DNA from 3 places in the Bradyrhizobium sp. IC4060 genome. Region 1 is predicted to be linked to each of the others. Evidence: predicted binding sites of a transcription regulator. Region 1 holds the regulator's gene; each other region holds the start of a gene.
What was found. Region 1 encodes PhoB, which activates phosphate uptake and scavenging genes when phosphate is short. Its sites were predicted from a motif close to TGTCATNNANCTGTCAT; they were not measured.

Region 1 (3,275 bases):
ACCATACCAACATCCTCGACCCCAAGCTCGACCTCAACCTGCTCCGCGCCCGGGTCGGCATGGTGTTCCAGAAGCCGACGCCGTTCCCGATGACGATCTACGAGAACATCGCCTTCGGCATTCGTCTCTATGAGAAGATCTCCAAGTCCGAGATGGACGACCGCGTCGAGAAGGCACTGCGCGGTGGCGCGCTGTGGAACGAGGTCAAGGACAAGCTCAATGCCTCCGGCCTGTCGCTCTCCGGCGGCCAGCAGCAGCGCCTCTGCATCGCCCGCACCGTCGCGGTGCGGCCCGAGGTGATCCTGTTTGACGAGCCCTGCTCGGCGCTCGACCCGATCTCGACCGCCAAGGTCGAGGAGCTGATCCAGGAATTGTCCGAGAACTACACGATCGCGATCGTCACCCACAACATGCAGCAGGCCGCGCGCGTTTCCGACAAGACCGCCTTCATGTATCTCGGCGAGTTGATCGAGTTCGACGACACCAGCAAGATCTTCACGTCGCCGAGCGATCGGCGCACGCAGGATTACATCACCGGCCGGTTCGGCTGAGGAGACGGAACATGGGTTCTGAACATACCGTAAAGGCTTTCGACAGCGACCTTCAGGAGCTCACCCGCCTGGTCGCCGAGATGGGCGGCATCGCCGAGCGCATGATCGTCGATTCCGTCGACGCGCTGATCCGCCGCGACGTCGCGCTCGGCCAGCGCGTCGTCGCCACCGACGTCGAGCTCGACGCGCTGCAGAAGCGCATCGAGGAGCGCGCCGTGCTCACCATCGCCCGCCGCCAGCCGATGGCCGTCGACCTGCGCGAGATCGTCGGCGCGATGCGCGTTGCGACCGATCTCGAGCGCATCGGCGATCTCGCCAAGAATATGGGCAAGCGCGTCGCGGCGCTGGAGACGGATTTCCATCCGCTCAAGCTGTTCCGCGGCCTGGAGCACATGACCGACCTCGTGCAGCAGCAGGTCAAGTCGGTACTGGACGCCTATGCCGCGCACGACCTGCCGGCGGCGATGGCGGTGTGGAAGGGCGACGAAGAAGTCGACGCCATCTGCACCTCGCTGTTCCGCGAGCTCCTCACCTACATGATGGAGGATCCGCGCAACATCTCGTTCTGCATCCACCTGATGTTCTGTGCCAAGAACATCGAGCGGATCGGCGACCACGCCACCAACATCGCCGAGACCGTGTTCTACATGATCGAGGGCCAGGCGATCACCGACAAGCGGCCGAAGGGCGACATGACGACCTTCGCCACGACGGTGCCGAACACCTGACGACTTAAGGAGCTACGACCACATGGGCGCACGCATTATGGTGGTTGAGGACGAGGAAGCTCTCACCGAGCTTCTTCGCTACAACCTCGAAGGCGACGGCTATGACGTCGAGACGGTGATGCGCGGCGATGACGCCGACACCCGCCTCAAGGAGCACATTCCCGATCTGATCGTGCTCGACTGGATGCTGCCGGGCCTGTCAGGCATCGAGCTGTGCCGGCGGCTTCGGACCCGCCCCGAGACCAAGCAGCTGCCGATCATCATGCTCACCGCGCGCGGCGAGGAGAGCGAACGGGTGCGCGGGCTCGCGACCGGCGCGGATGATTATATCGTCAAGCCGTTCTCGGTGCCGGAGCTGCTTGCGCGCGTGAAGGGCTTGCTCAGGCGCGCGAGCCCCGAGCGCCTCGCCACCGTGCTCGCCTATGGCGATATCGAGCTCGACCGCGACAAGCGCCGCGTGGCGCGCTCGGGCCGGCCGATCGATCTCGGTCCGACCGAATATCGCCTGCTGGAGTTCTTCCTGGAGCATCCCGGCCGCGTGTTCTCGCGCGAGCAGCTGCTCGACAGCGTCTGGGGCCGCGACATCTACATCGACGAGCGCACCGTCGACGTGCATATCGGCCGCCTGCGCAAGCTGCTCAATCTCGGCCGCGAGCAGGACCCGATCCGCACCGTCCGCGGCGCCGGCTACGCGCTGGACGATCGCTTCGCGAAGGCTGAGCAGACGTAAGGCGCCAGCGACAGCTGGTTTGGCGAACTGCGGCGCCGATCTCGGCCGTCATCCCGGGGCGCGCGCAGCGTGAGCCCGGGATCTCAGCGCGAGCGCTTGCGCTCTTCGCGATTAGCCACAGGACGTGGTTTGGCGAAGACTCGGAGTGACCATCTCGCGCAACGATTGCGCCCCGCGGTTACGGATCCCGCATTCGCGGGGATGACACCGAACGATTGGGAGCCGTCATCGTGTGACGGCTGCAGTCTTGGCGATCAAGCTTGGCGATCAAAGCTTGGCGATCAGGGAATTCCGCAAGCTCACCGCGTGCCCGGTTTCGGTGCTGCGCGACGGCGGTCCGCTGCGGGCTGATAGGCCACGCGCGAATGCTGGGCGCAGTAGGGCAGGCCGGAGAGCGCCTTGCCGCCGCAGAAGAAGAAATCCGGGCTCGAGGGATCGCCGACCGGCCAGTGGCAGGTCGCCTCGTTCAATTCCAGCAGCGACAGCCGCTGGCTCATCGGCACCACGTTGTCGTAGGTAACCGGCTCGGCTTCCAACTCGACCTCGAAGGCCTGCGCCAACGCGGTGTTGCCGCGCGCGACGGGGCGGGTCACCCGCATCATATGCTGCGCGGGCCGTGCCTTGCGCGGCCGCGGCGCTGCCGATGAAGGGCTCTTGGCGCGGCCGGACAGGCCGAGCCGGTGCACCTTGCCGATCACGGCATTGCGGGTCACATTGCCGAGCTCCGCCGCGATCTGGCTGGCCGAAAGTCCGGCCTCCCAGAGCTTCTTCAGCTGCTCGACGCGATCATCGGACCAGGTCAAAACCGTCATTGCACCCTTTCCCTCGCTGCGCGCCTGCCATCCTGGGGCCTTCGCAGCGAATGCTTTAGCCTTGAAAAACCCGTGCCGTCAGAATCCCTTAAGGCTCGCCGGGCGCGCTCAAGACGCCCGAACGTTTACGCCGGTACATGAGGACTTCTGGGATCAGAACTGCTGCACGAGATGTCGTATCTGACAGTCCAAACGCTACAATATGGCGTGACTCCCGCGCAAGAGTCCGCCGACTCGCTTCCACATGTTCCGTGGTGAAAAACCCGCAAAATCGGCACCGCAAGACTACGGAATCAGCGTTTCGCGAGGCTTTCCGGGCGGCATTGACACCCGTCTTGCCAGGCATAAGATAGTGCCACGTGCCGCCCTTAAAAGGCGGCACGTTTCGTTTTCCGGGGCCGGTCGATGGTGCGTCGCGCAATGCATGCCTCACACCGTCCGCAACATTCAAGTG
Region 2 (3,275 bases), on a different contig from region 1:
ACTTGAGCCGACAGTGGTGGACGATCGGTAACCGGCTACAAACCTGCTCCGGACGTGGTGAATGGAAGATGAGCGAGTTCGCTCACATTGCTGATCCTCGCGACGGCGCACCGAAGCAGCACCACGGCAGCGGGAAGCGAACAAGCACAAGCGCCGCGCGGACCATCGCGCGGCGCTCGTAGTTTCCTCTACTCAGCTCGCCGCGCGCAGATTCACCTTGCTCTCGGCGAGTGTCGTCAGCTTCTGGTCGGTCGCCTTCTCCTCCTCGAGCGTCTTGGCGAGCACCGCCGCACAATCGTTGCGGCCGAGCTGCTTGGCCCAGGCGATCAGGCTGCCGTAGCGGACGATCTCGTAATGCTCCGCGGCCTGCGCCGCATTGATCAGGGCCGCGTCGAGCACCGCCTTATCGGCGACTTCGCCGGCGGTCTCGTCGGCTTCCTCGATGATGCCGTCGATGGCCGGGCAGTCGACCGCCTTCACGGGGACGCCGTGCATCTTGAAGACCTCCTCGAGCCGCGCAACGTGCTGCTTGGTTTCCTCGAGGTGCGTCAAAAAGCCCTGTTTCAGCTGCGGATCAGTGGCCTTGGTCGCCATCTTCGGCAGCGCCTTGGTGAGCTGCTGCTCGGCGTAATAGATGTCCTGGAGCTGATGGACGAACAGGTCGTTCATGGTCTTGATGTCTTTTGTGAACAGTCCCATCGTTCTAATCCTCTCGGGTCTTGGGAACACGGAGGCGCCGGCTTGCACGAAAAAGCCGCGTATTCCGCCATGTTCGATTGCTGATGGAGCCTAACGACCACGCGGCATCGACGTTCCAAAAACGCCGATACGCCTCTGCGCTGGAACAATGCGGACGGCGCCGGGATTTGAGATCGTATCGGCACGTTGAGCGCGCGGGATGAGCCGGGTTTCGCGACTCATATGCTTAACGCGCCGCCGATATGAACCGCGTATGACAAAGTTGCCCGCCGAACGCAGAACCTATTGTTGTCAAGGGCTGCACAAGCCGCTGATTTTGCCTTAAATGAGCTGGATCATGCCTAGCGATCGATGCCTGCCTTTTGGCCGTGATCGCACCCGACCGGCCAATGTCTGGCCCGGTCGGTCTTGCCCCCCGCCGGGAGGATGAATGCACGGACTGCTGCCCGCGTTGAAACGCGGCTTCAACAGATGGATCGGCTGGCGACGGCTCGGCGTCGCCGCGAGCATCTTCATCATCGCCTTTGCGATCACCACGCTGGTGCGGACGCTCAAGGGCATCGATACCGGGGTCATCCTGACCGCGTTGACGGAGATTCCCCGCGGCAACATCGGGCTGGCGGCGATCTGCGTCTTCTTCGCGTTCTGTACGCTGACCTTCTACGACTATTTTGCGCTGCGAACGATCGGCAAGAAGCACGTGCCCTATCGCATCGCGGCGCTGTCCAGCTTCACGTCCTATTCGATCGGGCACAACATCGGCGCCACGGTCTTCACCGGCGGCGCGATCCGTTTCCGGATCTATTCGGACTACGGACTGAACGCGATCGACGTCGCGAAGATCTGCTTCCTGTCCGGCCTGACCTTCTGGCTCGGTAACATCTTCGTGCTCTCGATCGGCATGGCCATCCATCCGGACGCGGCCTCCTCGATGGATCAGCTGCCCTCCTCGCTCAACCGGTTGATCGCCCTCGGCGGTCTCGCATCGATCGGCGCGTATCTGGTCTGGCTCTGCATGGGCGAGAAGCGCCGTGAGCTCGGCCAGAAGGGCTGGAAGGTGGTGCTGCCCTCGGCGCCGCTGACCTTGGTGCAGATCCTGATCGGCGTCGTCGATCTGGGCTTCTGCGCCACGGCAATGTACCTCTTGATGCCGGCCAACCCGCCGATCGACTTCATGTCGCTCGCGGTCGTGTTCATCCTGGCGACCCTGATCGGCTTTGCCAGCCACGCGCCGGGCTCGATCGGCGTGTTCGATGCCGCCATGCTCGTGGCGCTGCCCCAGTTCGGCCGCGAGGAGCTTCTGGCCACGCTGCTGGTGTTCCGTATTCTCTATTTCGTGATCCCGTTCGGCCTTGCCATCTCCATCATGGGCACGCGCGAGCTTTGGACGAATGTGGTCGCGCCGTGGCAGGAGCGGCGGCGGCTGGCGGAAGCCTGCGCGCAGGCCAACCTGCCCAAGGAGGTGACGCCGATGGAACGCGAACGGCTGCTGCGGCAGGCCGGCAAGCGCTGAGCCGCCCAAGGCGCCGCCGGCAATCAAGCCGCCGCCGGCAATCAAGGCCCCTCGGAATCATCAGGCAAAGGTTGCGGGCAGGCGCACAATCCTCTCTTATTTCCGCCTCAACTTTGCCGTTGAAGACGCGGGCCATGATTTCCGTATTCCTTCGCACCCTCTCGGCCGGCGCCGTGCTGCTTGCCGGCATCCTTGCTTTGCCCGAGCGCGCCGCCGCGCAGGACGCCGGCACCATGCAGATCAGCTGGGAGGTGCGTAACCGCTTCCGGCTCTTCCGCGAGGAGCGCGACTTCCTGCTCCATGTCGAGAACGAGCGCAACCGCAGCATTCTAGCCGCCGAACAGTCCCTCGAGCTCCAGAGCGAGGGCCGCGGCTGGGCCCGCAACATGGTCAACCGGCTCTGCATCGACCTGCAGGGCCGGGTCAACCAGCCCTGCACCCGCGACAACGTCAAAGAGAACTACATCACGCCGATCGACCATCCCGTGACGGTGCGCCTGACCGGCGCGGTGCCGGTCGGCGCCACCTGCGCCTGGTCGTTCGATGACGGCGATGGCCCGCAGAGCTCGACCTTCGACTGCGCCGAGCCGATCAATTTGCGTGTCCGCTACGGCAAGCCGACGGTTGCGACCGTCGATGTCTCGGCCGGCTCCGATCCGACCCAGCGGATCCAGACCGAGATCCAGGTCCGCGACATCTTCATCGCAGGTCTCGGTGACAGCATCGCCTCCGGCGAAGGCAATCCGGACCGGCCGCTGGCGCTGTCGGACGAAGGCTTCTGCTTCCGCTCCTATCTCGGCACCGCCGGCGCGCAGTACTACCGGCCGAGCCGCCACGGCTTCAAGGGCGGCCGCGCCTGCGAGGCGCCGGATACGCTCGCCAACTGGCAGCGCTACAGCGCGCTCTGGTTCAATGCGCCGTGCCATCGATCGCTCTACAGCTATCAGGCGCGCACCGCGCTGGCGCTCGCGGTGCGCTACACCCACATCGCCGTGACCTTCCTGCCGCTCGCCTGCACCGGCGCGAGCATCGGCGACGGGCTGCTCGGCTCGCAGCGCGCCCG
Region 3 (3,275 bases), on a different contig from region 1:
GACGTCTTCCGGACCGATTGGTGGCAGCGGGGAAGGATCGCAATACTCGTCGGCGGGGCGGTCGGGCTGTTCCTGTTCGGGATCGTCCAGCTCGATATTCCCTTTAATCGGCTCTCCCAGGGCATGGTCAGGCTGGGCGAATTCGTCCAGCTCATGTTGCCGCCCAACCCGGGTTCTTGGGCGGAGGTCCTGAAATATCTGTATGCGCTCGGAGAGACGGTGTCGATCGCGTTTCTCGGCACGCTGGGTGGCGCGCTGCTCGCGCTGCCGGTATCCCTGCTGGCGGCGCGCAACGTGGTTGCAAACCGGATCATCCGCCTATTGACCCGTCGTGGCCTCGATACCATCCGTGGAGTCGATACCTTGATCTGGGCACTGATCTGGGTCGGCGTCGTGGGGCTGGGGCCGTTTGCCGGCATCCTGGCCGTGATCTGCAGCGATTTCGGAACGTTCGGCAAGCTGTTCTCGGAAGCGATCGAGGTCGCCGACAAGAACCCCGCGGAAGGCGTTCGGTCATCGGGCGGCAGCCATCTCCACAGCGTCCGGTTCGGATTGCTGCCGCAGGTATTCCCGGTCTTGCTGAGCCAGGTGCTCTACTATTTCGAGTCGAACACGCGATCGGCGACGATCATCGGAATCGTTGGCGCTGGCGGCATTGGCCTTCAGCTTGCCGAACAGATCCGGGTGCTGGAATGGCAGAAGGTATCGTTTCTGATCCTCCTAATCCTGATAACGGTATCGTCGATCGACTGGATTTCCGGCAAGCTGCGCTTCGCGATCATCGGCAAGCGGACGGTCGCCTAACGTCGTGCTGCAGTCTTATCGTTCCGATTGGATCGGAACGGAGCTCTGATTCTAGTTTTGACGCGTTTTCTCGACGCAAATCGTTTCCACCCCGGATCAAGTCCGAGGGCAGGCTTCGCTGGAAAACGCTCTGATCTAAGCGTTCTCCACCAAAAACTCCACCCGCTCTGCCGCAAAGCGCGAGTGCTTCGTCACCAGCGGCTTGCCCGTGAGATCGTGGTCGGTGGCGTCGACCACCAGGATCGGCCGTCCCAGCGCCAGGTCGAGCCGTGCGGCGTCGCTCGCGTCGACAATCCCCGCGGTGATTCTCGTTGCGCCACGGCGATAATCGCGGACGCCGAAATGCTCCAGCAGCTTCGTCATCGAGCGCGTTGCCGCGAACACGGCGCCTGCATCCGGGAACAGGTCAGCCGAGAGCCAGGTGGTGGAAACACAGATCGGGGTGCGGTCGGCGAGGCGAATCGCCTCGATCCGCACCAGCGGCGCGCCGGTCTTCAATCCCAGCTCTCGTGCGAGCTCGCGCGTCGCAACGTCATCGGTCGCCTCGATCAGCCGGCCATGCGGTTCGCGGCCATCGGCGCCGACGATCTCGGAGAAGCGCGTGCGCGAGCGCAAGGGATAAGCGAGCTTTTGCGCCTCGACATAGGTTCCGCTGCCGCGCTCGGCGCGCACCAGGCCGCGCTCGGCGAGGGCTGCCAACGCGCGCCGCACGGTGTGGCGGTTGACGCGATAGGTTTCGGCGATCTCCATCTCGCCCGGCAATTTGTCGCCGGCCGCAAAGCGGCCGTCGGCGATGCCGCGCTCGATGCCATCGGCCACGAGGCGCCATAGCGCGACGCCCGAGGAGGCTGTGTCCTGCATGCTCATGTCGCGGGAAACCTACTCCAGAAATCACAGCATTGTCACGAAACAGTCATGGCGCGTCCGTATGAAGTTGTCTATTATTATAGACAACTTCGGTGCGGCAAGTTCTGTAGAAGGTTCGATGGACCAGGTGACCCAGCACAACGACCAGCAAGCCCAGCGCAAGGCCGCAATGGCGGTGCTGGCGCACGCGGAGGCGGGCGAGATCGCCGCTCGCCTCCGCAACTTGGCCCTCCCGGACCATCAGGATCTGCGCACGCCCGAGAACGGCCTCGTCATGCTGCGCGGCCGAGTCGGCGGCGACGGCGCGCCGTTCAACCTCGGCGAAGCGACGGTGTCGCGCGCCGCGGTGCGGCTTGCGAGCGGCGAGGTCGGGTTCGGCTACACGCTCGGCCGCGACGGTGAGAAGGCGCGTCTGATCGCGCTGTGCGATGCGCTGGTGCAGTCCCGCGATTTCGGCGGAGCGGTGGAGCGCGACGTTATCGCGCCGTTGCGCGAGCAGCTTATGGTCAGGCGCAAGCAGGCGGCGGCAGCGGCCGCCGCAACGAAGGTTGATTTCTACACCATGGTGCGCGGTGAGGGGTGAGATCATGACCACGATTGCGGAACTGCCGCCGGGTTTCGCCGACAAGGTGCTGTCGGCGCAATCGACATTTCGCTCGGTCATGGACGCCATGGCGCGGCCGGGCTCGGTCCAGCGCATCGTGCCGATGGCGGGGGCGCCAGGGCCGATGATGCGAGGCACCGCCGCGATCGCGCTGACGCTGTTCGACCACGACACGCCGCTCTGGCTCGACGCACGGATGGCGGAAAGCGCGGACGTGACGAAGTGGCTGAAGTTCCACACCGGAGCGCCGGTTGTGCAGGATTCGTCGGTTGCTTCGTTCGCGCTCATCAGTGACGGCGGCGCCTTGCCTTCGTTCGAATCCTTCGCGCTCGGCACCAGCGAGTATCCGGACCGGTCGACCACGGTCATCATCCAGGTCGACAGCCTCGCCTCCGGGCGCAGCTTCGAGCTGCGCGGCCCCGGCATCGACGGGGTCGCCACGCTGCAAGCGTCGATCAAGCCGTTCGACCTGTTCGAGCGCCTGAATATGAACGAAGCGCTGTTTCCGCGCGGCATCGATGTGGTGCTGGTCGCCGATGACGCCGTGGTCGCGATCCCCCGCACCACGCGCGTCGTGAGCAAGGGAAGCTAGAAGCATGTATGTCGCAGTCAAAGGCGGCGAACGCGCCATCGAGAACGCCCATCGCCTGCTCGCGCATAAGCGGCGCGGCGACCAGAGCGTTGCGGAAATCACGCTCGACCAGATCTCGGAGCAGCTCGGCCTGGCCGTCGATCGCGTCATGAGCGAAGGCTCGCTCTATGACCGCGAGCTCGCGTCGCTTGCGATCAAGCAGGCGCGCGGCGATTTGATCGAGGCGATCTTCCTAGTTCGCGCCTTCCGCGCCACGCTGCCGCGCTTCGGTGCCAGCGAGCCGGTCGACACCGGCATCATGCGGGTGCAGCGGCGGGTGTCGGCGACCTTCAAGGACATTCCCGGCGGCCAGATCCTGGGGCCGACCTTCGACTACACGCACCGCCTGCTCGATCCATCGCTCGCCCA

Region 2: I6F16_RS16105 (YbhN family protein) is a predicted target of PhoB. The motif match lies at 942-958, and genes of this name have one in related genera.
Region 3: phnF (phosphonate metabolism transcriptional regulator PhnF) is a predicted target of PhoB. The motif match lies at 1,705-1,721, and genes of this name have one in related genera.

What each region holds. Positions count from the first base shown of each region.
Region 1 is NZ_JADYVJ010000010.1:186,934-190,208, reverse strand. It holds gene pstB (phosphate ABC transporter ATP-binding protein PstB) at 1-551, shown strand, start outside; gene phoU (phosphate signaling complex protein PhoU) at 563-1,279, shown strand; gene phoB (phosphate regulon transcriptional regulator PhoB) at 1,302-2,009, shown strand; gene I6F16_RS27890 (GcrA family cell cycle regulator) at 2,309-2,821, opposite strand.
Region 2 is NZ_JADYVJ010000004.1:21,410-24,684, forward strand. It holds gene I6F16_RS16100 (ferritin-like domain-containing protein) at 193-699, opposite strand; gene I6F16_RS16105 (YbhN family protein) at 1,130-2,212, shown strand; gene I6F16_RS16110 (hypothetical protein) at 2,347-3,275, shown strand, end outside.
Region 3 is NZ_JADYVJ010000009.1:117,931-121,205, reverse strand. It holds gene phnE (phosphonate ABC transporter, permease protein PhnE) at 1-804, shown strand, start outside; gene phnF (phosphonate metabolism transcriptional regulator PhnF) at 940-1,671, opposite strand; gene phnG (phosphonate C-P lyase system protein PhnG) at 1,790-2,254, shown strand; gene phnH (phosphonate C-P lyase system protein PhnH) at 2,259-2,867, shown strand; gene I6F16_RS26085 (carbon-phosphorus lyase complex subunit PhnI) at 2,872-3,275, shown strand, end outside.